One region of the Rubrobacter tropicus genome, then DNA from elsewhere that is predicted to be linked to it. Evidence: riboswitches for the same ligand, from Rfam matches in the RefSeq annotation. Region 1 holds a riboswitch; the other holds the start of a gene.
The links. A riboswitch is a leader RNA that binds a small molecule or an ion and turns the genes downstream of it on or off. The one in region 1 is predicted to bind thiamine pyrophosphate.
Positions count from the first base shown of each region.

Region 2: it holds a riboswitch for thiamine pyrophosphate, as region 1 does, so the genes downstream of both, tenA (thiaminase II) here and thiT (energy-coupled thiamine transporter ThiT) in region 1, are expected to answer to the same signal.

Region 1 covers NZ_CP045119.1:518,626-529,977, forward strand. Annotated here, with positions in the region: gene GBA63_RS02400 (Crp/Fnr family transcriptional regulator) at 257-1,009, shown strand; gene GBA63_RS02405 (4Fe-4S dicluster domain-containing protein) at 1,287-1,520, shown strand; gene GBA63_RS02410 (SRPBCC family protein) at 1,608-2,177, opposite strand; gene GBA63_RS02415 (NUDIX hydrolase) at 2,218-2,778, shown strand; TPP riboswitch at 2,782-2,896, shown strand; gene thiT (energy-coupled thiamine transporter ThiT) at 2,932-3,492, shown strand; gene GBA63_RS02425 (thiamine diphosphokinase) at 3,494-4,162, shown strand; gene GBA63_RS02430 (3-oxoacyl-ACP reductase) at 4,159-4,926, shown strand; gene thiD (bifunctional hydroxymethylpyrimidine kinase/phosphomethylpyrimidine kinase) at 4,993-5,769, shown strand; gene thiM (hydroxyethylthiazole kinase) at 5,766-6,566, shown strand; gene thiW (energy coupling factor transporter S component ThiW) at 6,559-7,062, shown strand; gene GBA63_RS02450 (YqjF family protein) at 7,131-7,898, shown strand; gene thiE (thiamine phosphate synthase) at 7,895-8,506, shown strand; gene GBA63_RS02460 (NUDIX domain-containing protein) at 8,675-9,547, shown strand; gene GBA63_RS02465 (transporter suffix domain-containing protein) at 9,544-9,837, shown strand; gene thiL (thiamine-phosphate kinase) at 9,834-10,766, shown strand; gene GBA63_RS02475 (ChaB family protein) at 10,854-11,051, shown strand; gene GBA63_RS02480 (hypothetical protein) at 11,163-11,352, opposite strand, start outside.
Region 2 covers NZ_CP045119.1:3,960,196-3,971,547, reverse strand. Annotated here, with positions in the region: gene GBA63_RS19865 (sigma-70 family RNA polymerase sigma factor) at 164-1,024, shown strand; gene GBA63_RS19860 (DNA-primase RepB domain-containing protein) at 1,296-2,018, shown strand; gene GBA63_RS19855 (hypothetical protein) at 2,176-2,577, shown strand; gene GBA63_RS19850 (hypothetical protein) at 2,574-2,855, shown strand; gene GBA63_RS19845 (hypothetical protein) at 2,931-3,164, shown strand; gene GBA63_RS19840 (ArdC-like ssDNA-binding domain-containing protein) at 3,206-4,117, shown strand; gene tenA (thiaminase II) at 4,154-4,846, opposite strand; TPP riboswitch at 4,942-5,053, opposite strand; gene GBA63_RS19830 (hypothetical protein) at 5,367-5,771, opposite strand; gene GBA63_RS19825 (helix-turn-helix domain-containing protein) at 6,114-6,632, shown strand; gene GBA63_RS19820 (transposase) at 6,593-7,231, shown strand; gene GBA63_RS19815 (gamma carbonic anhydrase family protein) at 7,251-7,877, opposite strand; gene GBA63_RS19810 (hemerythrin domain-containing protein) at 7,998-8,453, opposite strand; gene GBA63_RS19805 (cupin domain-containing protein) at 8,450-8,800, opposite strand; partial or broken gene GBA63_RS19800 (methyltransferase domain-containing protein) at 8,968-9,796, shown strand; gene GBA63_RS19795 (Crp/Fnr family transcriptional regulator) at 9,789-10,559, shown strand; gene GBA63_RS19790 (2Fe-2S iron-sulfur cluster-binding protein) at 10,633-10,944, shown strand; gene GBA63_RS19785 (peroxiredoxin family protein) at 10,949-11,352, shown strand, end outside.

The DNA.
Region 1 (11,352 bases):
CGAGGCTGTGCGCATTTGATAAAGCCTGCACTGGGGGCGGTCGGCGAGGTTACGGAAGACGCGTCCGGGGAGCGGTGCCGCGTTTACAGGCCGCTCGGGCTCGACGTTCCTTTCGTCCGGACTGGCCGCTGGGGATCTCGGGCATCTTCGCACGGGTGACCGTAGAGGCAAGGATCGGTTTATCTTACTGCAATCTCTAGCCACGTAGCGTATAAAGGTAGCGTGAAACGGCGAACTCTAGTGAGGACACTCCCCCGTGTACGGTGAGAACGCGCCGCCTTCCTGGGCGCGGCTGCCGGGGGCGCGCTGCCGGGCCGTGGAGCACCTGACGAAGCTCGAAGGGCTCAAAGAGTTCGAACTCCTGGAGGGGTTGGATGAGGGATTCTTCCAGGCGCTCGCGATCTCGGCCGAGGTGCTCGAACTCGGCGCCGGAACCGCGCTCTACAGGGAGGGCGAACCTTCCGGGGCCGTGTACTTCATGCGAGAGGGGAGGGCGAAGCTCTACCGCTCCGTCGGCGGGCCGAAGGCGCGGGACCAGATCCTGGGCGTCGTCGGCGACGGCTCGGTCCTCGGCCTCGGCGCCGCCCTGGAAGGCCGCCCGCAGAGCCAGGGCGCCACAGCCCTCACCGACTGCGTTCTCTACGCCGTCTTCCGCGACGACCTCTTCGAGGTGATGGGCCGCTTCCCCGAGGGCGCCGTCCGCCTGAACCGGGTCCTCGCCGCCCGCGCGCGCGAGCTGGAAGACCTCGTCGGCGACCTCGTCTTTCGCAGCGCCCCGCAAAGAGTAGCCCGGATGCTCCTGAACCTAGCCACGGAGGAGGGCCGCGTCACCAAGCGGGGCGTCGTCTTCGAGCCCTCGCTCTCTCGCCAGGAGATGGCAGAGGCGACCGGCATCTCGCGCGAGGCGCTCTCCCGCGCCCTCTCCCGCCTCGCCCAGGAAGACATCCTGGACCTCGAAGGCAAGACCGTAACCATCCTCAAGCCGGCAGAGCTCCGCTCCCGCACCTGAAGGAGGAGGCTTCGGGCTTCAGGTCGCCTCCTTCGGAGGCTTCAGGTCTCAGGGCCGCGTTATCGGAACCCTGCGACGAAGAGCACCCCTGTAGCCTGAAACCTCCTATTCGAGAATCGTTCCCAAAAAGGCGCGGTTTTGCGGGGTTTTTGATCCAGATCACACGCGGCGATGATCCCGGTCATGGGTGGAGATGATGGCCGTCAACGGTGGGTGGTTGGGGTATCTCCCGGCTGTTATAAAGCCGCCACAAGAGCATTACGAGAGGAGGAGCAAGATGACCTATGTGATCACGGAGCCGTGCATCGGCACGAAGGACCAGTCCTGCGTCGAGGTCTGCCCGGTCGACTGCATCTACGACGCCGGGGACCATTTCATGATCAACCCCGAGGAGTGCATCGACTGCGGCGCCTGCGAGCCGGAGTGTCCGGTCGAGGCGATCTACCCCGAGGACGAGGTCCCGGACGACCAGGAGAGCTACATCGCCAAGGCGGCCAACTACTTCGAGTAGCGGCGAACCAAATCTGGTGACGGGGGAGGGGCCTTCGGGCCCCTCTTTTTGGTGCCGCGAGACGTGGCTCGGCCACCCGACGCGATGCTAGCGAGAGATTCTGGGTCCTACCCCCACGGCGTTCTTGGCCGACGGACCGCGGCGATCGGCCCGCCTGCCCGCGGGCGCCGGCCCAACGATGACCCGCGCGTCGTCGCCCGCTACCAGCCGGCCTAGCCGGGAGAGCGAGCGCCTGAGGTGGCTTCCCGCCGCGCTTCTCGCGGTCGCTCCCCGTGCCAGGGCCGCCAGGAACGGATCCGTCGGTACCAGCACGGTCCCGAAGGCCGCCACCGCGCCACCACCAACGGCGGCTATCGAGCACTCGCCCCACCCTTCGAGCGGTCCTTCGTACGTCCAGCGTAGCCGGTACGGGGCCTCCGTCTCCTCCAGCACGCTCAGGACCTTCTTCCTCAGGCCGAGAAACGAGACCTCCCACTCCGAGAGCATCCCGGTCCCCCCCTCGCCCGAGAGCACCTCGACCCGCCGCACGCCGGGCGCCCACGCCGGAAACCCGCGCACGTCGAGCACGGCCTCGTAGAAGTCCTCCGGCGCCGCCGGCGCGAAGACGCTCGCCCCAAAGGCCGAATCAAGGATTTTGTTCGATGTTGCTACGTTCATGTAGCAAAATTATACATCCTGCGGGGATATACTCCCCTTCGTGGAGGACGGGAGCTGGCGGACGTTTGGGCGGGAGTACGTGTACCGGAGTCCGTGGTGCTCGTTTCGGGTGGACGGGGTGGAGTTGCCCGGGGGGCAGAGGATCGAGTACGGGGTGCTCGAGAGCGGCGGGTTCGCGGCCGTCGTCGCTTTGACCGAAGAGAACGAGGTGGTCCTGGTGCGGCAGTGGCGGCAGCCGCTCGGCGCTTTCACGCTGGAGTTGCCGAGCGGGGGCGTGGACGCCGGGGAGAGCGCGGCTGAGGCTGCCGGGCGGGAGCTGCTGGAAGAGACGGGGTACGGGGCCGAGGGGTTGGAGCGGCTGACGAGCGTACACACGAGCACCGGTCGGAGCACGGAGGTCGGGCACGTCTTTCGGTGCCGGGCCGTCAGGGATGGGCGGGGGCCGGGGCCAGAGCCCACGGAGTTTATCCGGGTTGTGGAGGTGCCGTTCGGGGAGGCGTTGGCGATGGTTCGGGACGGGCGCATCACGGACGCTGCGACCGTTCTCGGGCTGTTGTGGGAGGCGGGGCGTGGCGCGGGGGGCGTCCCTCCGGTAGACTAGGGAGACAAACAACCGGGGAGCCGCGAGGCTGAGAGGGCAAAAAGACCGAGAGGTTTGGAGCCGACCCGCTGAACCTGATCCGGGTAATGCCGGCGCAGGGAGATAAGAGAGTCTCGTCGGCGCATCCCCGCACAACGACAGGAGGGTGCGCTTTTGAACGCTTTCAGGGACACGAGGGTCTTGACCGAGGCGGCGCTCGCCGTCGCGCTCGCGTTCGTCCTCAGCTTCGTCAAGGTCTTCGAGATGCCTTTGGGGGGGTCGATCTCTCTCGAAATGTTCCCCCTCATGCTCCTCGCCCTCAGGCAGGGCCCCGTCGTCGGCATAACCGCCGGCGCGGTCTACGGTCTAATGGACATAATCACCCCGCCCGTCTTCGTCTTTCACCCCGTCCAGGTGCTGCTGGACTACCCGCTGGCCTTCGGCGCGCTCGGGCTGGCCGGCTTCTTCCGGCCGACCGTGCGGGGTGCGATCGTAGGGGCGACGGCGGCGGTCCTCGCCCGCTTCGCCTGCCACTTCCTCTCCGGCGTCGTCTTCTTCGCCTCCTACGCGCCAGAGGGATGGAATCCGTACCTCTACTCCGCCGCGTACAACGCGGCGTATCTGGTCCCGAGCCTCGTCATAGCCGCGGTCGTGGTGGTGGTCCTGCTCAGGGCGCTCGAAGGGGCCCAGCCCTCGCCGCGTCAACTTCGGTACCGGCGCTCCGCCGTCTCCTAGCTTGCGCGCGGCCGTCTTCCTGAACGGTTCCCCGGACCCGCCCGACCTGCTCCGCCGCGTCGCCGCGGCGGCCGACCTCGTGGTCGCGGCCGACGGCGGCGCCTCGCACGCGCTCGCGGCGGGCATCGTCCCCGAACTCGTCGTCGGCGACATGGACTCCCTGGGCGACGAGGGGGCGCGGCGGGTCGGGGCGCAGGGGGCCACCCTGGAGCGCCACCCGGCCAGGAAGGACAAGATGGACGGGCACCTCGCCGTCCTCGCCGCCCACGAGAGGGGCGCAACGGACCTGGACCTCCTCTGCGCCGCGGGCGGAAGGCTCGACGCCACCTTCGCGCTGCCGCACCTGCTGCTCGCCGCGGAGCGGATGGGGCTCAGGGCGACTGTCGTGGCGGGGTGGGGGGAGATGTTCGTGGTGGAGGAAGGCTCCCGAGCGGTCGCGGGCGGACCCGGCGAGAGCGTCTCCGTCTTTCCGGTCTCCGGCGCGGCGGGCGGCGTCACCCTCGAAGGCTTCCAGTACCCGCTGGAGGGGGCCGGGATCGAGGCCGGCGACACTTTGGGGTTCCACAACGAGTTGCTCGGGGGAGAGGCCAAAGTCTCCGTGAAGAACGGCGCCTTGTTGGTGATCCACGAGACCGGGCCGATGCCCGGTGGGGGAGGGGAAGTGCTTTGAGTGTTCTGGAAGGAAAGGTCGCCCTCGTCACGGGCGCGAGCCGGGGTGTCGGTGCCGCCATCGCCGGCGTGCTGGCCGACGAGGGCGCGGCGGTCGTCGTCAACTACCTGAAGAACGAGGAACTCGCGGAAGGGGTTGCGGGCGGCATTCGCGGGCTCGGCGGGAGGGCCTTCGCCCACCGGGCGGACGTTACGGACGAGGCCGCCGTGATGGAGATGGTCGAGAGGGCGACGGGCGAGTTCGGGCCCATCGACGTGCTCGTCAACAACGCGCTTCCCGACTACAGGTTCGACCCCGCCGGGCGCAAAGACTTCGGGAGCGTGAGATGGGACGATTACCTGCAGCAGCTCGGGGGGCTGAAGGGTGCGCTGCACTGCTCGCAGGCCGTGGTGCCCGGGATGGTAGAGAAGGGGGGCGGCAGGATCGTCAGCATCCTCTCCAACCTCATAAACAACCCGGTCGTCCCCTACCACGACTACACGACGGCCAAGAGCGCCCTCCTCGGCTTCTCCCGCAACCTCGCAGCCGAGCTCGGCCCCCACAACATAACCGTCAACATGGTCGCCGGCGGCCTCATAGACGAGACCGACGCGAGCGCCCCGACCACCGAGGATGTCCGCCGCCTCGTCGCTGGCTCAACGCCCCTGCGCCGCCTCGGCACCCCCGACGACCTCGCGCGCGCGGTCCTCATGTTCGCCTCGCCGTGGTCGGACTTCGTCACGGGACAGTACGTAACCTGCGACGGCGGGTTGGTTATGGCTTAGGGCTATCGGCTTTCAGCGGTCAGCTATCAGCCCTTGTTGGGAGGGACTTTGAAACGGGTTTTGAGCGTGGCGACTAGTGATTCGGGGGCCGGGGCCGGGATTCAGGCGGACTTGAAGGCGTTTTTGCGGTGCGGCGTCTACGGGACGACGGCCGTCGTCGCCACGACGGCGCAGAATACCGTCGGGGTAACGGACATATATCCGTTTCCGCCTGGGGTCGCCGTGGGCCAGATAGAGGCCGTCGCGGAGGATATCGGGGTGGACGCGGTGAAGACCGGCATGTTGTTCAACGCCGGCATCATCTCGGCCGTGGCCGGGGCGGTGCGGCGTTTGGGGTTGCCGAACCTCGTGGTCGACCCCGTTATGGTCGCCGAGAGCGGGGCGGAGTTGCTAGAGCCAGCGGCGGTAGAGACTTACAAGGAGGAACTTTTTCCGCTCGCCAGGGTCTTGACGCCCAACGTAAACGAGGCGTTTGCGTTGCTTGGCGAGCCCGTGGACGAGGGTGGGATCGAGGATTGCGCGGCGGCGCTCCTCGAGTTGGGACCGGAGGCCGTGGTCGTAACGGGCGGGCACACGTCCGCGGGCGCAGACCTTCTCTACGATGGTTTGAGGTTCGAGAGGATAGAGGGGCCCGTGCATTCTTCGCAGAACACCCACGGGGCGGGGTGCACGCACTCTTCGGCGCTGGCGAGTTTTCTGGCGCGGGGATTTGGTCTCTTGGAGGCGGCCCGGCGGGCCAGGGAGGTCGCGTCCGAGGCCGTCGGGTACGGGCTCGCGGAGATCGGGGCCGGGGCCGGGCCCGTTCACGCGCTCGGCGGTGTTCTGGAGAGGGGAGGGCGATGAACGCCTCCGGGGCGCTGCGGAGGATCGGGGAGAGACGGCCGCTCGTCCACCACCTGACGAACTACGTAACCGTCAACCTCGTCGCCAACGCGACGCTCGCGACGGGGGCCTTGCCCGTGATGGCGAACGCCGTCGAGGAGGTGGAGGAGATGGCGGCCACAGCCTCCGCGCTCGTCATCAACACGGGGACGCTCGACGGGGACTGGGTGGAGGCCATGATCCTGGCCGGCAAGGAGGCCAACCGCCGCGGCATCCCCGTCGTCCTCGACCCCGTCGGCGCCGGGGCCACCCGCTTTCGCACCGAGACGCCGGAGAGGCTCCTCTCCGAGATAGACTTCACGGCCGTCTGCGGCAACGCCGGCGAGGTCTCGGCGCTCGCGGGCCTCGCCGCGGAGGTCCGCGGCGTGGAGAGCATCGGCGGCGACGCGAGGGAAGCGGTCCAGAAGGCCGCCGGGCGCCTCGGGACGACCGTCGCCGCGACCGGCCCGGTCGACTACGTGTGCGACGGGGAGCGTCTCCTTGCCGTCAAGAACGGCCACGCCCTGATGGGGCGCATCGTCGGGAGCGGCTGCGCCTCCACGGCCGTCGTCGGGTGCCTGGCCGCGGTCGGGGGTGGCGACGCGGGGACGGTGGCCGGGGCGCTGGCCTACTTCGGCCTGGCCGGGGAGGTCGCTGCGGGAGGGGCCGGGGGGCCGGGCACCTTCGAGCCCCGCCTGCTCGACGCGTTGTCCGCGCTCGCCGCGGATCCGGACGGCCTCGACGGGCGTCTCGTGGTGGAGGAGGTGCCGCTTGCGTAGCGCCGCCGGGGGCGTTACGGGCAGCCCGACCCGCAGGCTGGTCCTCGCCGCGCTCTTCGCGGGGCTTGGCGTCCTTCTCTCTTCCTTCGCCGTGCCGGTCGGGGCTTCCCGCGTCTTCCCGTTCCAGCACGCCATAAACGCCGTAGCCGGGGTCCTGCTCGGGCCGTGGTGGGCCGCGGGATCGGCGCTCGTCACGGCCACCTTGAGGTTCTCCCTGGGGACGGGGAGCATCTTCGCCTTTCCGGGGAGCCCGTTCGGGGCGCTCGCGGTCGGCCTTGCCTACCGGTACTCGCGCAGGGACGAGGCGGCCCTGTTCGAGCCCGTCGGCACCGTGTTCGTCGGGGCGACGGTCGGGGCGGTCTTGATCTCACCTTTCCTGGGGGCGGCCGGCGGCCTCGTGGTTCTGATGGTCTCCTTCGCCCTCTCCAGCATCCCCGGCGCCGCCATCGGCTACGGGGTTCTGAAGGTTTTGAGGAGATCCGGGCAGGCGGGATGAGCGCCTCACGGAACCGGGCGGGGACGCCGTTCACTGAAAGAACCGGCGAAGAGGCGTATGTTCTGGGCATGAACCGGACGCCTGGGGCGCGCGAGATCCTGAACCACTCGGACCACCGCGCCTACCCGACGCCGGACGGCCCCTGGGTCCTGAGCATGAGCTGGCACGACCTCCTCTTCATGCACTGGCCCGTCCCCGCTCAAGAGTTGCGACCGCTCATACCCCCCGCCCTGCACCTCGACACCTTCGACGGCCGCGCCTGGCTCGGCGTCGTCCCGTTCCGCATGAGCGGCGTCAGGCCGCGCTTTCTGCCAGCCGTACCGGGGCTCTCCGGCTTCCCCGAGCTGAACCTCCGCACGTACGTCAGCGCCGGGGGCAAACCGGGCATCTGGTTCTTCTCGCTGGACGCCCACAACCCCGTGGCCGTGCGCCTCGCGCGCGCCACCTTCCATCTGCCGTACTTCGACGCCAGGATGTCCTCCCGGAAAGAGAACGATGAGATCTCTTACCGGAGCGTCCGTACCCACCGGGGCGCCCCGCCGGCGGAGTTCGTGGCCCGCTACAGGCCGGCGGGCGAGCCGTTCGAGAGCCGGCCCGGGACGCTTGAGAATTTCCTGACGGAACGCTACTGTCTCTACGCCGCCGATGGCCGGGGCAACGTCAGGAGGGGGGACATCCACCACCGGCTCTGGCCCCTAAGACCGGCCGAGGCCGAGGTCGAGACGCTCGGGATGACAGGCCAGATCGGGGTCGCATTGCCCGATACGCCGCCGCTCCTGCACTTCTCCGACAAGCTGGACGTGCTCGCCTGGGCCCCGAGGAGGTTGGAGACTTGAAGATAGACGGCGCCCGCCTTCTACTCGTCACCGACCCGCGTCCCGACCTCGTCGCCCGCGTGGAGGCCGCCGTCCGGGGCGGGGTGGACATCGTCCAACTGCGGGACAAGAGGGCTCCGGTGGAGGGGCTGATCCCGCTCGCCGAGGAACTCAAGGACGTGTGCGAACGCGCCGGCGCCCTGTTCACCGTCAACGACGACGTGGAGCTCGCCAGGCGGGTCGGGGCGGACGGGGTTCACCTCGGGGAGGATGACGATCCCACGCCGCGCGCGAGGAGCGTTCTCGGCACAGGGGCCGTGGTAGGGCGCTCCGCAGGCGGCGTCGCGGAAGCGCTTGAGGCCGTCCGTGGGGGCGCGGATTACCTCGGCGTCGGGGCGGTCTACGCCACCCCGACGAAGCCCGAGGGCGAGGTGGCGGGACTTGAGACGATCCGGGCTCTCTCCCGCGAGAACCTCCAGGTCCCATGGTTCGCCATCGGCGGCGTAACCCTCGAAACGGCCCCCCACGTGGCCGAGGCGGGAGCCCCCGGTTTCGCCGTGGTCCGCGCGGTCCTCGACGCCGAAGACCCGGAGGGCGCGGCCCGGGCGCTGCGCGTGATCCTGGAATAGAGGTTCAGGCATCGGGTTTCGGGCATCAGCCGCTTACTCGTGCAGCGTGGCGTGGGACGCAACCGAGGTTCGGCTGACGCGGGAGCCAACGATTTGGCCGTTAAAGTCTGATGCCTCAACGGAAGGCTATACTCCCCGGATGGCTGTCGTCCCGAAAAATCTCACCTCGTGAGGGCCGACCTCGTCTCCGGCATCCTGCCCGTCAGGGCCGATGGACGCATGCTGTTGCTGCAGCGTCCGGCGGGGACCTGGGAGCCGCCGGCGGGGCGGTTGAGCACCGGCGAGACCTTCGAGACGGGCGCGGTGCGGGAGCTGTACGAGGAGACCGGGATGCTCGTCGCCCCGCAGCGCATCCTGGCGACCTGGGTCGGCGAGGCCCCGAGCGGCGGCGCCCTGGCCGCCGTGACGTTTATCGGACGGGCCGAGGGGGATGAGGTGAGGCTCTCCCACGAGCACCTGGATCACAGGTGGGTCACCCTCGACGAGTGGCTCGGTCTGCCGAGCTGGTGGAGCCCCGAAAACGTCCGCCGCGTGGCCGGACCCCTGGAGGCGCTTCGCGAGGCGCCCCTGCCCAAACCGGCGGTGCCCGTGGGCGGGGGCGACAGCGGCGTCGTAAACGCCGTCCTTGGCGCGGGGGTGGTGATCACGGACCTCGAAGAGCCCCGGCCGCGGGCCCTGCTCATGCGCCGCCGGAAGCCGCCCGTCGGGCTGTGGGAGAACCCCGGCGGGGTGCTCGAGCCCGGCGAGGACTTCGAGGCCTGCGCCCGCCGCGAGGCCGGGGAAGAGACGGGCCTCAAGGTCGAAGGCCCTCTGCGGCCGTGGTGGACGCGGGTCGAGCCCTGGAAGGCACCGGACGATACCGAGCTGTACGCCGGGGTCGGTTTCCTCGCCCGTCATCCCGGCGGCGAGGTAGAGCTCGAAGGCGCCGCCCACGACGCCCATCTCTGGGCCACCGAGGAGGAGTGGCGGGGCCTGCGCACCTGGTACACGGAGGAGGACTCGGACCGTCTGTGGGCGGAGATCCGGGAGTTGCACAGATGACCGGGCCGTGGGACCCGAAGGAAGGGGGAGCGAAGCCCCACGGAGACGAGAAGTCCGGGCCGGCACGGGTAGTCGGGATAGGGTTGCTGGCGTTCGCCGTCCTGATGTGGATCTCGGCCCCCGCCGTGTTGCTCCTTCCGCTCTCGGGCGGTCAGAAGCTCTGGATGGGCACGGCCCTTCTCGTGGCAGGGGAGGTGGCGTTCTGGGTTTCAGCCTTCGTTCTCGGGCGGGAGGTGTTCCGCCGGTACCGGGGGCGCCTCGACCCGCGCCGGCTCTGGGGGCGGGGTTGAACGAGTTCGACGTTATACGCAAGCTCTCTGGCCTCCTCCCGCCCGCGCCCCCCGAAGTTTTGGTGCCCATCGGGGACGATTGCGCGGTGCTCGAGATCGGGGGCAGGAAATGGGCCGCCGCCTCCGACATGCTCGTCTCGGGCCGCCACTTCGAGGGATGGGCGACCCCGGTCGACGTCGGATACAAGGCGGTGGCCGTCAACGTCTCGGACGTGGCGGCGATGGGCGGGACCCCGCGTTTCGTCCTGGTCTCCGGCGCCGTTCCCGACCCCGAGACGGCCCTCGGCGTCTTCGAGGGGGTGGCGGAGGCGTGCGGGGAGTTCGGCGTCTACCCGATAGGGGGCGACACCACGGGCGCCGAAGCCCTCACCGTGGACGTCGCCATCCTCGGTGAGCTGGAAGCGGATCCAGTCTTGCGCTCCGGGGCGAGGCCGGGCGACCTGCTCGCCGTCACCGGGGAGCTCGGCGCCTCGGCGGCCGGTCTCCTCGCGTTCGAGGACGGGGTGGACGGTTTCGGGCGTCTGAAAAGCAGGCACCTGCGGCCCCAGCCGAGGGTCGAGGTCGGCCGGGCGGCGGCGCGGCTCGGGGTGGGGGCCATGATCGACCTCTCAGACGGCCTCGCCTCCGACGTCCGCCACGTCTGCGAGAAGAGCGGGGTGGGCTGCAGCCTCGACCTCGACCTCCTCCCCGTCTCGGACGACACCCGAAAGCTCGCGACGGCCCTGGGGCGTGACCCCCTGACGCTCGCCGCCACCGGCGGGGAAGACTACGAGCTCCTCATCTCCGCGCCCGAACGCGTCCTCGAAATCCTCGCCGGAAGCGTCCCCGTTCCGGTGACCGTCGTTGGGGAAATGAGGGGCTCCGGTGCCGAGTTCCGGCGCGGCGGGCAGGTGGTGGGCGACCTTTCCGGCTGGGACCACTTCGTCTGAGCTTCCGGCTCGCCCATCCGGGTCGCAGAGAGGATTGTTCGACGCCCATATGGGTATCGAGAAGGCAAGTCGAAGAGAGGAGGGCTTGTGCCGTACAAGATGATCACGCAACTGCCCGACGGCGTGAAGAACAACCTGCCCAAGCACGCGCAGGAGATCTACAAGGAGGCGTTCAACTCGGCCGAAGAGCAGTACGGTGAGGAGGGCCGCGCCCACCGCGTGGCCTGGGGCGCCGTCGAGCAGAAGTACGAGAAGAACGACAAGGGCAACTGGGTCCAGAAGTAGCCTGTAGAGCGGGCTGCGGACGCGTCACCTTCGCGACCCGCTCCGTCAGCTACCGGCCATCGGCTCCTCGCCCTTGCTGAAAGCCGACCGCTGAAAGCAGACCGCTTTCAGCTACCTCTTCGCGGCCACTTCCGAACCCCCCGTTTCCTTGACGGGCTCGCGACCCGCGTAGGCTTCGCGCAGGATCGGGAAGCTCTTCTTCTTGCGTTCGTGGAAGGCGGGGTCCTCCCAATCGTCCCAGAAGTAGTCGAGGCGCTGGACCTCCTCCTCGCCCGTCTCTCCGGCGGGACGAAGCGAAGGG
Region 2 (11,352 bases), 940 kb from region 1:
CTCCCTGCGGGATCCGGTCGCGCCACGCCTGATGCGCGCGACCGGATCCCGCGCGTCCCCGTCATTTCCCCGGCGGGGTCGTCCCCGCGATAAGGAGGCCAACCGCAGCAACCCATCCTCTCTCTAGAGATCCAGCGTCCCCCAATTTCGAAAGGAGACCTCCGTGAACGCCACGCACCTCTGGTCGCGCTACCTCGCCGCCCGCGAAGACCCCGACGCGGGTCTCACCGACGCCCGGCTCAGGCGCCTCCGGATTCTCCGGGATCGCCTCGTCGCCCACTACGCCCCGCTCGCCGCCACGGCGGCACGTCGCGCGGCGCCGAAACCGCCCCCTCCCCTCGACGCCGACGATGTCGTCTCCTGGGGCATGGGCGGCCTGCTCGACGCCGTCGAGACCTTCGAGCCGGACAGGGGCGCCCGCTTCGAGACCCACGCGTTCAACAAGGTACGCTGGCGCGTCCTCGACGAGGTCAGGAAGGCCGACCCCCTGCCCCGCTCGGCCCGATCCCGAGCACGCGCCGCGGAGGCCGCCCGGGCAAGTCTCCGGCAAACCCTCGGCCGCGCGCCGACCGAGGAAGAGGTCGCCGCGGCTTTAGGCACCCAACCCCGCCTGCTCCGGAATCTCGCCCGCCGGGAGCTCGCGTCCGTCCGCCCCGCGTCGCTGGACGCCCCCGTGTTCCCGTCGGCCGACACGGCCACCGGAGCCGGGTTGCACGCGCTCCTCGCCGATCCCACCGACGACCCGCAGGAGGCCCTCGACCGCTCGGAGGAGCGCGAGCGCGTCGCCGGCGCCCTCGACGCCCTCGACGAGAGGTCGCGCCTCGTCGTGACCGCCTACTTCTACCGGGGGATGAAGCTAAGGGAGATCGGCGCCGAGCTCGGCCTCACCGAGGGCAGGATCTCCCAGATCCTGCGCGCGGCCCTGGACGCCCTGCGGGAAGACCTCGCTTCCGGGCTCCCCCGCCCACAAGCTAGGTGCCGGGCGGCGCAGCCGGCAGCCCCCGTACGGCCCGACGCCGCGTAGCGGGAGCCTATCAACCGGAGGTCGGGCATTCCCTGCGCCCCTCCCGACGTCCGAAGCCGACGACGATCCCGATAGGAGATGTCCCGCGCCATGAACACCAATGTCGCCGCCCTGTGGCACGCCCTCTACGGCCCCAGCGTGGCCTGCTTGGGGTCCACTCTGCCTCCGGTTAGCCCCGGGCTCCAAGCGCCTCTACCGCCACCGCTCCCGCTTCTTCGACTACCCGCACCAGGCCTGTGCGGCGGCCGACTGGTGCCTTGGCAACTCCGAGGTGGGCCTTGAGACCTACTTTTGCGCCCATCTCCTGCTCGCCAAAAGGCGTGTAAAGGCGAACGCCGCCCCGGTCCTGGCTCTCTGGGCCGACGCCGACGGCGTGGCTCCCGGCTTCGATGCGCCAGAACCGACCGCGATCGTCGAGTCCTCGCCGGGCCGCGCGCACCTCTTCTGGCGCCTCACAAGGTCGGTTTCACCGCTGCGGGCCGAGGAGCTCAACCGCAGGCTCCTCCTCGCGGTCGGCGCCGACCGGTCGGGGTGGGACCTCGGGCAGCTCCTCAGGCCCCCCGGCACCCGGAATCGCAAGTACGGACCCGCACCTTTCGTGAGGCTGCTGGAGCTCAACGACGACCGCTACCACCCACGCGAGCTGGAGTTGGCATTGCCGCCGGAGGAGCCGCCGCGACCGGTATCGCGGAGTGGTCGTCCTACCGGCCCCTACCCGACGCCCGACGTCTCCCGGCTCTCGGGCCGGATGCGACATCTGGTTTCACGCGGCAACCGCGGCTTAAGGAGACCCTACCCGAGCCGCTCGGAGGCCGACTTCGCCGTGTGCCTCGCCATGTCCACGGCCGGGTACACGGAGGCGGAGGTCTGGGCGGTGATGACCGACTCTACCCACGGCATCTCGGAGAAGTATCTGGAGAAGGGCCGCCACGGCGACGCGTATCTCTCGCTCACCGTCGGTAAGGCCCGCGCGTTGGCGCGAAGCGCGGGCTAGGCCGTCCCCGGGGCAGACCCACCCCGCTCCACACGCGTCCTGGACGCGGCGAAGTTTGTCCCCGCCATTCCTCCCCGCCTTCCGTATCGCGACTCTCCGGCTCCTCCAAAAAGCGAAGGAGCCGAAGAGCGGCCCGAGCGGAGGAGGAAGGAGACGGTTGGACGCGAAGGAGGTTCACCACAGGGTGCCGCAGCACCTGCTTCGGGCCTACGACAGGATGGCGGCGCACACCGAGTTCGACGGCGAGGGCATAGGGCTGGCTCTTGAGTTCGATGAGCTGGCGATGCGTTACGGCATCGAAGACACCGATTACCTGACCCGCGAGGAGTTGGTCGAGGGGATCGAGTCCTCCCGCGTGGAACTCCCGAGAGAAGAGCACCGGGAGACGCACGCGCCCGACTGGCGCGAGTGGGGCTCCTGGGGCGGTAGGACGACCCTCGCCCGCTACGGCCGGCGGTACTTCCGATTTCTGTCACATCGGAGGTGGGGACGGATCTCCGCCGAAGAGCTCGCGCTCGTCCGCGAGCGTCTGCGGCTGGCGCGGAAGGCCGCGGCGTGATGGGCCCGCCGACGGAGAGGCAGGCGGCGCTGGCGGCAAGGCAGCTCCACTACCACCGCGAGAGACTGCGTTGGATCCGGGACAGGATGCGGGATAACGAGGCCCTGCTGTTGCGGTACCTGACGGGCCTGGAGAAACGCGCGACGGTCTTGCCCGGCGGCTACCGGATTTCGGGCGAGCGCGCTGCACCTGATCGGAATGTCGCGGTCGAGAAGTTGGCCCTCGCGAACCCCTACGAACAACTGGTGCTGCGCATGGGAGAACGCGAGATCGCCTGAGGAGCGACTTCCCGGGGACTCCGCCTACCGCTGAGAGTCCCCGGGAAGCCTCGGAAGGAGGTACCGAGCGCGGCCATGAGCAGGAAGGCAGCATCGGATCGCGAGTACGTGGAGAGGGAGTGTCTCCGCTGCCTCGGCGGCGTGGTCCACGTCGGTTCGCCGACGGAGGTGAGGACCGCCCCTTGCCCCGACTGCGAGGGGACCGGAAGGGCCCTCTCCTACCTGTACCCGCGGCTGAAGGGCCACCGCGGACCGTGGCCGCCGGATGAGACCGCCGCGGAAGGGCGGCGCACCGACGACGCGCGGTGACGCGGCACGACGAGCGAAACCACCGAGACGAAAGGACCATCGTGGCGAACGACGAACGGAAGGCTATGGAGCGCGGCGAGAAGCGCGACCGCAGGGTGCGCGAGGCGACGGAGTTACTCGAAGCCGGCGTCGAGAGGATACTGGACGGGGACGAGTTCAAGCGCTACCTCGCCTTCGCCGCGAGGTTCCATCGGTACTCGGCGAACAACTCCCTGCTGGTCCTGGTCCAGAGGCCGAACGCCACCCGGGTAGCAGGGTACAGGAGGTGGCAAGAACTCGGTCGGCAGGTGAGGCGCGGCGAGGAGGGACTCAAGATACTGGCGCCCATCTTCCGCACCGTCGAGGACGAGGAGAGCGGGGAGGAGGCGCGCGTGCTCTGTTCCTTCAAGGTCGTCAAGATCTTCGACGTCTCCCAGACCGACCCGGTCCCCGGAGCCGAGCCGATGCCGGAGAAGCCGAGGCCGAGGGCACTCCGTGGTGACTCCGACGTAGCACGTGCGCTCGGGCGATCATTGCTCGACTTCTGTAAGTCGCAGGGCGTGCCCGTCTCGGAGGACGACGCGGAGCTCGACGCTCTCTCCCCTGGCGCCAACGGCCTCTACCACCTGCGGGAGAAGCGGATCCTCCTGAGGAGCACGCTCCCGACCGATGGGAGGGCGAAGACGCTCGCCCACGAGCTAGCCCACCACCTGCTGCACTGCGACGCGGCGGCTTCAGAGGAAGATCGTCCTATGCTTGAGGCTGAGGCCGAAGGAGTCGCGTACGCGATGCTCTCGTACTTCGGCATCGACGCCTCGGGGTATTCCTTCGCCTACGTGGCGCGTTGGGCCGAGAGCAAGGAGGTGGTCAGGGTGGCCCTCTCCAACATCCAGAAGACCGTCAGGACGATCATAGAGGCCGTCGAGGACGGTGACCCACGGGTTGAGGGAGCGCCCGAACTCGAGGCGGCCTAGTCCACTTCTATCGTGTGTTCCTTTACGCGCTTCGCCCTAGACCGGCCACTCCTCGAGGTCGTAGGCCATGCTCCAGAATATGTGCTCCATCCGGCAACTGGTCAGATAGTGCTCCTCCATATTGGCCCGCTCCGCCTTACCAGCATCGGATGCTAGGCGGTCTATGCGGCGAGCGAACTCGCGGCAGATGTCTCCCACGATCGGGTCGGCGTAGAACTCGATCCACTCCTTGAACGGGTGCGAGTCGTCGGGCTTGACCTCCTCCTTGAGCCTCAGCCCGATCTCCCAGTACGTCAACGGGCAAGGGTACAGGGCGCAGAGCAGCTCGCCCAAAGTGCCGCTGTGGGCCGAGTAGAGCGTGTGCCGGGTGTAGTTGCGGGCGGTAGGCAAGAGTTCGTTTGCCCCCTCCAACTCCTCCATCGGGTAGCCCGAGACCCGAGCCAGGTTTTGATGGGGATGGTTCTCGGAATCGAGGACAAACCCGATCTGCTCGTTGAAGAACGCGATGTCCTCCCGCCGCGTGGACTTGGAGACGGCGAGGCCGTAGACCTGGCAGAAGACGGTGAGGTACTGGAAGTCCTGCCTCACGTAGTGGGCGAGCTGCTCTCCGCTCAAGTTACCTTCGGCGATGCCCCTGACGAACGGGTGACGGAAGATGGCCTCGAAGACGGGGTCGGCCTTGCTACGCAACTCCTCGGTGAAGCTCGTGGACCTCTCGGTCGCAGACATGATGTGTTGCCTCCTCTCGGCCCGAGACGCCGGAGGAGGGGCGGCAAAGAGAAAGCGCCCGGCCGTAAAGGTACCGGAACGCCGTCCTCGAAAGATTCGGTTTCACCCGCTCGTCCCTCCGCCGGCATTACCCGGATCAGGTTCCTCGGGTCGGCGCGGCCTCGGCACCCTCTCAGCCCCCTGCCGGGAGCTCCCCGTTTCGCTACACGAAAGGCACCCTACACTAGCATCCCACTCGCCGCAAGCTTCCGTCCCCCTCGGCCTCCTGCCAGAATGGGGGCCAACCGAATAGTTCCATTACGAAGAGGCCAGGACAAGGTGGATAGAGTTCTGCCCCGACGCGTCGGGGGCCCGCGACCGAGCGCCACGGCCAGAAGGGCGTGGAACGCCGGGCGCGCGAATGCCGAGCGACGATGCGCCGCTCGCCCTTCGTCGGACCCACGAGGGGTCCAGCCGCTTGAGGGGGGTGGACACGTGCGTTGCTGATGGGACCTGTCTCCTGCTTTCCCTTTCCCGCCCATCACCCTGGGTGGGTGCCGGGTGCCCCGCGCAGCAGGAACCGTACGAAGCGTTCGCGGCCGAGGCTCGCGAGGCGGTTCACCGGCTCGGCGCCGATCCCCGGCAGCGGGTCCAGGGCCACGCGCTCGACGCCGCGGCAGGGCCCGAGCAGGATCGAGGCGAGTTCCCCTACCTCAGTCTCCCGCACCTGCCAGTCGCCGCCGATGGTGCTACCGAAGGCGCCGAGCCCCAAGAACAACTCGGCTTCCTCGGCGAAGCTGAAGACGGGCAGGGACCTCTCGCCGCCGGAAAGCTCGGCGGCCAGCACCTCCAACCGCCCGCGTTCGTGCTTCGCCAGAAGCCAGAATCTCCGCCGACGCGCAGGCCGCTCCCGCGGCGCTCCGAGGGTTTGCGACGTCCCTTCCAACCCATCCTTCCTCTCCCGTTGCACTCGGACGATGACCGGAGAAAAACCCATCGTAATGCCGGTCCCGAGCGCGGCGCAACCCCCCGAAACGCGCGACCGGATCGGTAGGCCGTTCCGGCGACATACGCGCGGCCCCCGGTCTGCGCCGACGCGGCCCGAAAAAGTCCGATGCTCGCCCGGCGGCGACCCGCACCTTGCCGCTTCTGTGGGCCTCCATCAGCCCTTCGGACATCCTGGCGTGTACCGAGGTACAGATAGTAACTGGCACATCCGCTAAATTCGTTGCACAATGGCGCTCCTTAGCCTCGGGAGGTGCTGATACGACCGTTCAAGCGAGTGAAGATGCTCAACGCCGACGAGTACCGGATCCTAAAGAGGGCGGTCGCCAGCCGCAAGATCGCGGCCGGCAAGGCGCGGCTGGCGAAGATCGTCCTGCTCTCCAACCAGGGCTACACTGCCACAGAGATCGCCGCCAGGCTCGGGTGCAACGAGAGGACCGCCCTGAAGTGGATAGGCCGCTTCAACCGCTACGGCGTGGCTGGCCTGGAAGAGGGGCCGCGCGAGGGCAGGCCCCGCGTCTACGGCCCTGAGGACGTCGGTGCCGTGATCCAGGCCGCGCTGACCCCTCCACAGGATTTCGGCTTGCCCTTCGCCTCTTGGACCCTGGACCGACTGGTGGTCTACCTCTCCGAGCAGAAGGGGATCGGCATGGGGCGAACGAGGGTGGCGGAGGTGCTCTCGCACGAGGGCTTGAGGTGGAGGAAGCAGGAGGGGTGGTTCAGGGAGAGGGTCGACCCGGAGTTCGCGGAAAAAAGAGGGCCATCGAACGGCTCTACACATCCTCTCCTGCCAACAGCGTAGTCATCTGCATAGACGAGATGGGGCCCTTGAGCGTCCGGTCGTACCCCGGCAAGGAACTGGTTCGCGGTCGGCAAGAAGGCCTCGCCGGTAGGGCCAGGTGGGAGTTGCAGCGAGACCGGGACCGCAAGCTCGGGGGGTACGTCTTCGGAGCGTTCGTGCCGGCCACCGGAGAGGCTTTGACCGCCACCTACACGAGTCGCTCGATCGTGACGTTCCTGGACTTCCTGGGGAAGGTCGAGGAGTGGGTGCCAAAGGACGTCGGGAGGATCTACGCTATCATGGACAACCTCAGGGCCCACAAGGCATACGACGTCCTGCTATTCGATGTGGCCCGCCCGAGGTGGGAGTTCGTCTTCCAGCCCAAGTACGCTGCCTACCTGAACCTCATAGAGCCTTGGTGGAAGACGCTCAAGTCTTTAGCCATCAAGGGGCGCTTTTTCGAGACTTGGGAGCAGATAGAAGAGGCGATAGCGAAGGCGCTGGACTACTGGAACGGGCACCGCCATCCGTACGTGTGGGGCAGGCGCAGGAGGCACCGTGCTCCTCGAGGTCAGGGCGTCGGAGCGATGCCGAGGATGGCGTCCGTAGACGGTGTCTGAAGCCCCCGACGCGCGCCGTTCAGCGCTCGGCGTCGACCACGGTGTCCTCCAGGTGCGCACCAAACTCCTCCGCCCTGACCTCCGTGGACGCCCTGTACCTGTTGATGCGGTCCTCGAAGGGCGTCCGCACGCCGAAGGCGCTCGCGGCGAACCCGGCGGCCTTTATGGCCTCGGCCAGCCCCTCGTCCCCCGGCGCGAAGACCTCCAGAGGGTCGCCCACGGCCACGGTGTTCGGCGGGACGAAGAACTCGCGCGGGACCACGGCGTTCGCGTGCACCACGGCCCCGACCGCGACGTTGGCCCCCGAACGCACCGTCGCCCCTTGCAGGACGGTCGCGCCGGTGGCCACGTAGGAGCAGGGCTCGACCGTGCAGCCCAGCAGGGAGGCGTGCGGTCCGACGAGGACGTGGTCGCCGACCATCACGGGGTGCTCCGCGTCGCCCACCGCCGTCGCCCTCAGCACGGCGTGCTCGTTGATTATGGTGGTCGAACCCACCTCGACCCTCGATCCCTCGGAGTCCAGTACCGCCCCATACATAATCCGGCAGTCCGCTCCCACGCGGACGTTCCCCACGAGGACGGCGGTGGGAGCCACGAACGCGGAGGCGTCCACGACGGGTTCGTTGCCACGGCTCTTGATCCGCATCTCTTCCTCCCCGACTCGAAATGCCGCCCAGTATGCACCGAACTTAGCGGACGAGCCAGTTGCTATCTCTGTACCGTGCGGAAGAATGGGGTAGTGGTCGCAAGCCCGAAGGTGAGGATGCTAGTCGAAGACTGCGAGCCGGTCGGCCACCTCGCGCAGCGCGCGTTCGGAGAGCGACTCTTCGATCAGGGGGAAGACCACCCTCTCTTCGAGCCTTATGTGGGCCTCGAGCAACTCACCCAACCGCCGCAGCGTCTCCCCCTGAACCTTGCCCCTTTCGGCCTCGCCACCGAGCCGCATGGCGAGGCCCCTGATGCGAGCGTGTTGCACGAGCATCTCCAGCACGGGCTCGCGGTCCAGAAGCTCTCCCGCATGGATGGCTGCTACCGGCAGGAGCACCTCTTCCTCTTTGCGGAAGTGGGGCGCGGTATCTTCTCGCCAGAACTCCAGGAAGGCCCGGGCGCCTTCCGTGGGCTCCTCACCCGTTCCGGACGCCGCCCGGCGGAGGCGGAGCGCCTGCACCAGACCCCCGTGATGGTCATCCGAGAACTCTCTCAGGTTCGGGTGACGCTTCACGCCTTGCTCCTCTCTTCGGGCCGTTCGTCGATCCGCACCGGCCCCCGGCGGCGGTGGACGCTCAGGTAGGCGAACCCGTCCGAGTCGCTCCTCACCGAGCGGCGCGCGCCCTTCGGGAGGAACACCAAAATCCCGGCAGAGAGGTGATGCTCCTTCTCGTTCACCGTGACCTTTCCGTGACCGGCTATGCCCACCATCACCACGTCCACCTCTTCGTTGGCATGCTCGCCGACGCCGCCTCCGGAAGGAAACCGCACCAGGTTGGCGTTGAGGTCCTCGCTTCCTTCCAGGGTCCACACCGTCCCCCTGCGCCCTCTCGCGTCAGCCGAGATCTCCTTGAGTTCCATCCGCCCTCCCGCTTTCGAGACGTTGTTGAGTGCCCCCTATCTTCATCCAACCTCTACGAACTTGCATCTACTCGATGCCCATTTATACTATTACAAAAATAGTAATAATAAAAGAGATTTGGGGGGCGTTGGCTGTGGAGCGTATCGAGGGTGAGGTTGGGAAGAGGATGGATGGGTTTCCGGGCGGGCGGTTGCAGGCGGGCCGTATGCCGGGGCACTGGCTGCTGGCACGCCTGGGGAAGAGGGTGCTGCGTCCTGGAGGGATCGGGCTGACACGCGAGATGCTCGATGGGCTCGGTATCGGGACTGTGGATCGCGTGGTGGAGTTCGCACCGGGGCTGGGGAGCACCGCCCGGCTGGTGCTGGAACACGGTCCCTGCTCGTATACGGGGGTGGAGCGCGACGAGGCGGCTGCCGGGGTGGTGTGGGGCTACCTGCGGGGTCCACGTCAGCGGTGCATCGTCGGGAGCGCGGAGGAGACGGGCCTGGAAGGCGGGTACGCGAGCGTGGTCTACGGGGAGGCGATGCTCACGATGCAGCGGGAGGAGCAGAAACGCCGCATAGCGGGAGAGGCGCACAGGCTGCTCGTCCCCGGAGGGAGGTACGGGGTACACGAGATGTGTCTGGTCCCGGACGATCTGGCGGAGCAGACGAAGGAGGAGATCCGCGCGGCGCTCTCCGGGACCATCCGGGTTGGGGCTAGGCCGCTCACCCTCTCGGAGTGGCGCGCACTTCTGGAATCGGAGGGCTTCGAGGTCGTGGAGACGGTGACGGCGCCGATGCGCCTGCTGGAGCCGGGACGTCTCCTCGAGGACGAGGGGCTGCGGGGCGCTGCGCGGTTCCTGTGGAACGTGCTGCGGGACCGCGAGGCCCGGCGCAGGGTGCTGGCGATGCGCCGGGGTCTTTCGGCGTTACCGGCCCCACCTGGCGGGGGTCGCGATGGTCGGGGTTAAGCGGGAACAGGGAGCTGCAAACGGCGGGGGACCCGATGGTTGAGGTCCTGGCGGAGAGGACGCGTCTGAGGCCGCCAGGTGAGCCGGACCTCGACGCGCGGCTCGTGGAGTTTGTCGCGTGGGCGCCGGTATTGCAGGGGCTTCCGGAAGATGCGCGGGATGCGTTGGTCCGGAGCGCGCGGATCGTGAGCTACCCGCGCCGGACGGCCATCTTCCACGAAGGCGACGAGCCGACGGCGCTCTACGGGGTGGTCTCCGGGGCGGTCAAGGTGTACCGGGATCTGCCGAGCGGTCGCCAGCGGATACTGGAGGTTATAGAGCCCGGACGCGCCTTCGCGGTCGTCCCCGCCCTCGACGGGAGGCCGCTCCCGGCCTCGGCCATGACCCTGCCGGACTCGGAGTTGGCCGTCTTCCCCCGCCGCGTACTCATGGCGCGGCTACGGATCTCGCCGGAAGCTATGCTTGCGGCGATCCGGGAACTGTGCGGCTCATCCCGCGATTTGCAGGAGAGGCTCTGGAGCGAGCTCTCCTACCGCTCCGTCCCGCAGAGCACGGCCGCCTTGCTCCTGCGGATCGCCGAGGAGTGGGGGCGTGTCGGCCCCGGAGGTCGCATAACGCTCGAGCTGCCGCTGACCCGTACCGAGATGGCCGAGTCTCTGGGAGCCCCGCGGGAGAGCGTGAGCCGCGCTCTGTCGGCGCTCGTCAAGCGCGGCATCATTTCCCTCGAAGGCGACTGTCTCACCATCCTCGAGCCCGATCTCCTGCGCCGTCGCTCGGGGCGTGACGAACCTCACGGCCGCCCGTAACGAACGTCTCGGTCCGGCCATCGCTCCGGCCCTACCCTGAACCTGACGTAAGCCAGAACAGGAGGTAGAGGCCATGGGCGAGAACGGCCACCACAGAGTCCGCCTGATCATGCCCGATGGCGAGGCGACCATCCAGGTAACCGGAGACGACTACATCCTGGAAGCCGGCGAGGAGGCCGGGTTGGATCTCCCCTACGACTGCCGGGCAGGAGTCTGCACGACCTGCGTTGGCAAGCTGCTCGAAGGGAAGATGGACCAGGAAGAAGGCGAGGCCCTGGAGGAAGACGAGCTCCAAGAAGGCTTCGTGTTGCTGTGCATCGGCCACGCCCTGAGCGACTGCGCCATCCGGACTCACCGTGAGGACGAGCTCTACGGCAGGGGGTAGCGCGATGTTCTTCAGGAAGAAGCGGCCGGAGACCGTCCCGTTGCGCCCCGGAGAGAGGGCCCCGGACTTCCAACTCCCCTCGGTGCAGGGTGGTCTGTTCCGGCTGGAGATGCGCGCCGCGCACGGCCCGGTACTCCTGGCGTTCGTGAACGTGGGCGAGGAGAGCCGCGAGTTGCTGGAGCGCCTGAAAGAGCACGAGGGAGGGTTCCGGCGCGCCGGGGCATACAACTACCCGTACCCCAACCCGGAGATTCGGGAAGGCGGTGTCCCTTCGACCCGCTCCGGGACCACGGTGGCCATCGTGGTGCGCGCTGCCTCGATGGGGCCGGTGAGGGAGCTACAGAAGAGTATGGGACTCCCCTTCTACGTTCTGTGGGACGACCGGAGCATGGTCTCCACACGCTACGG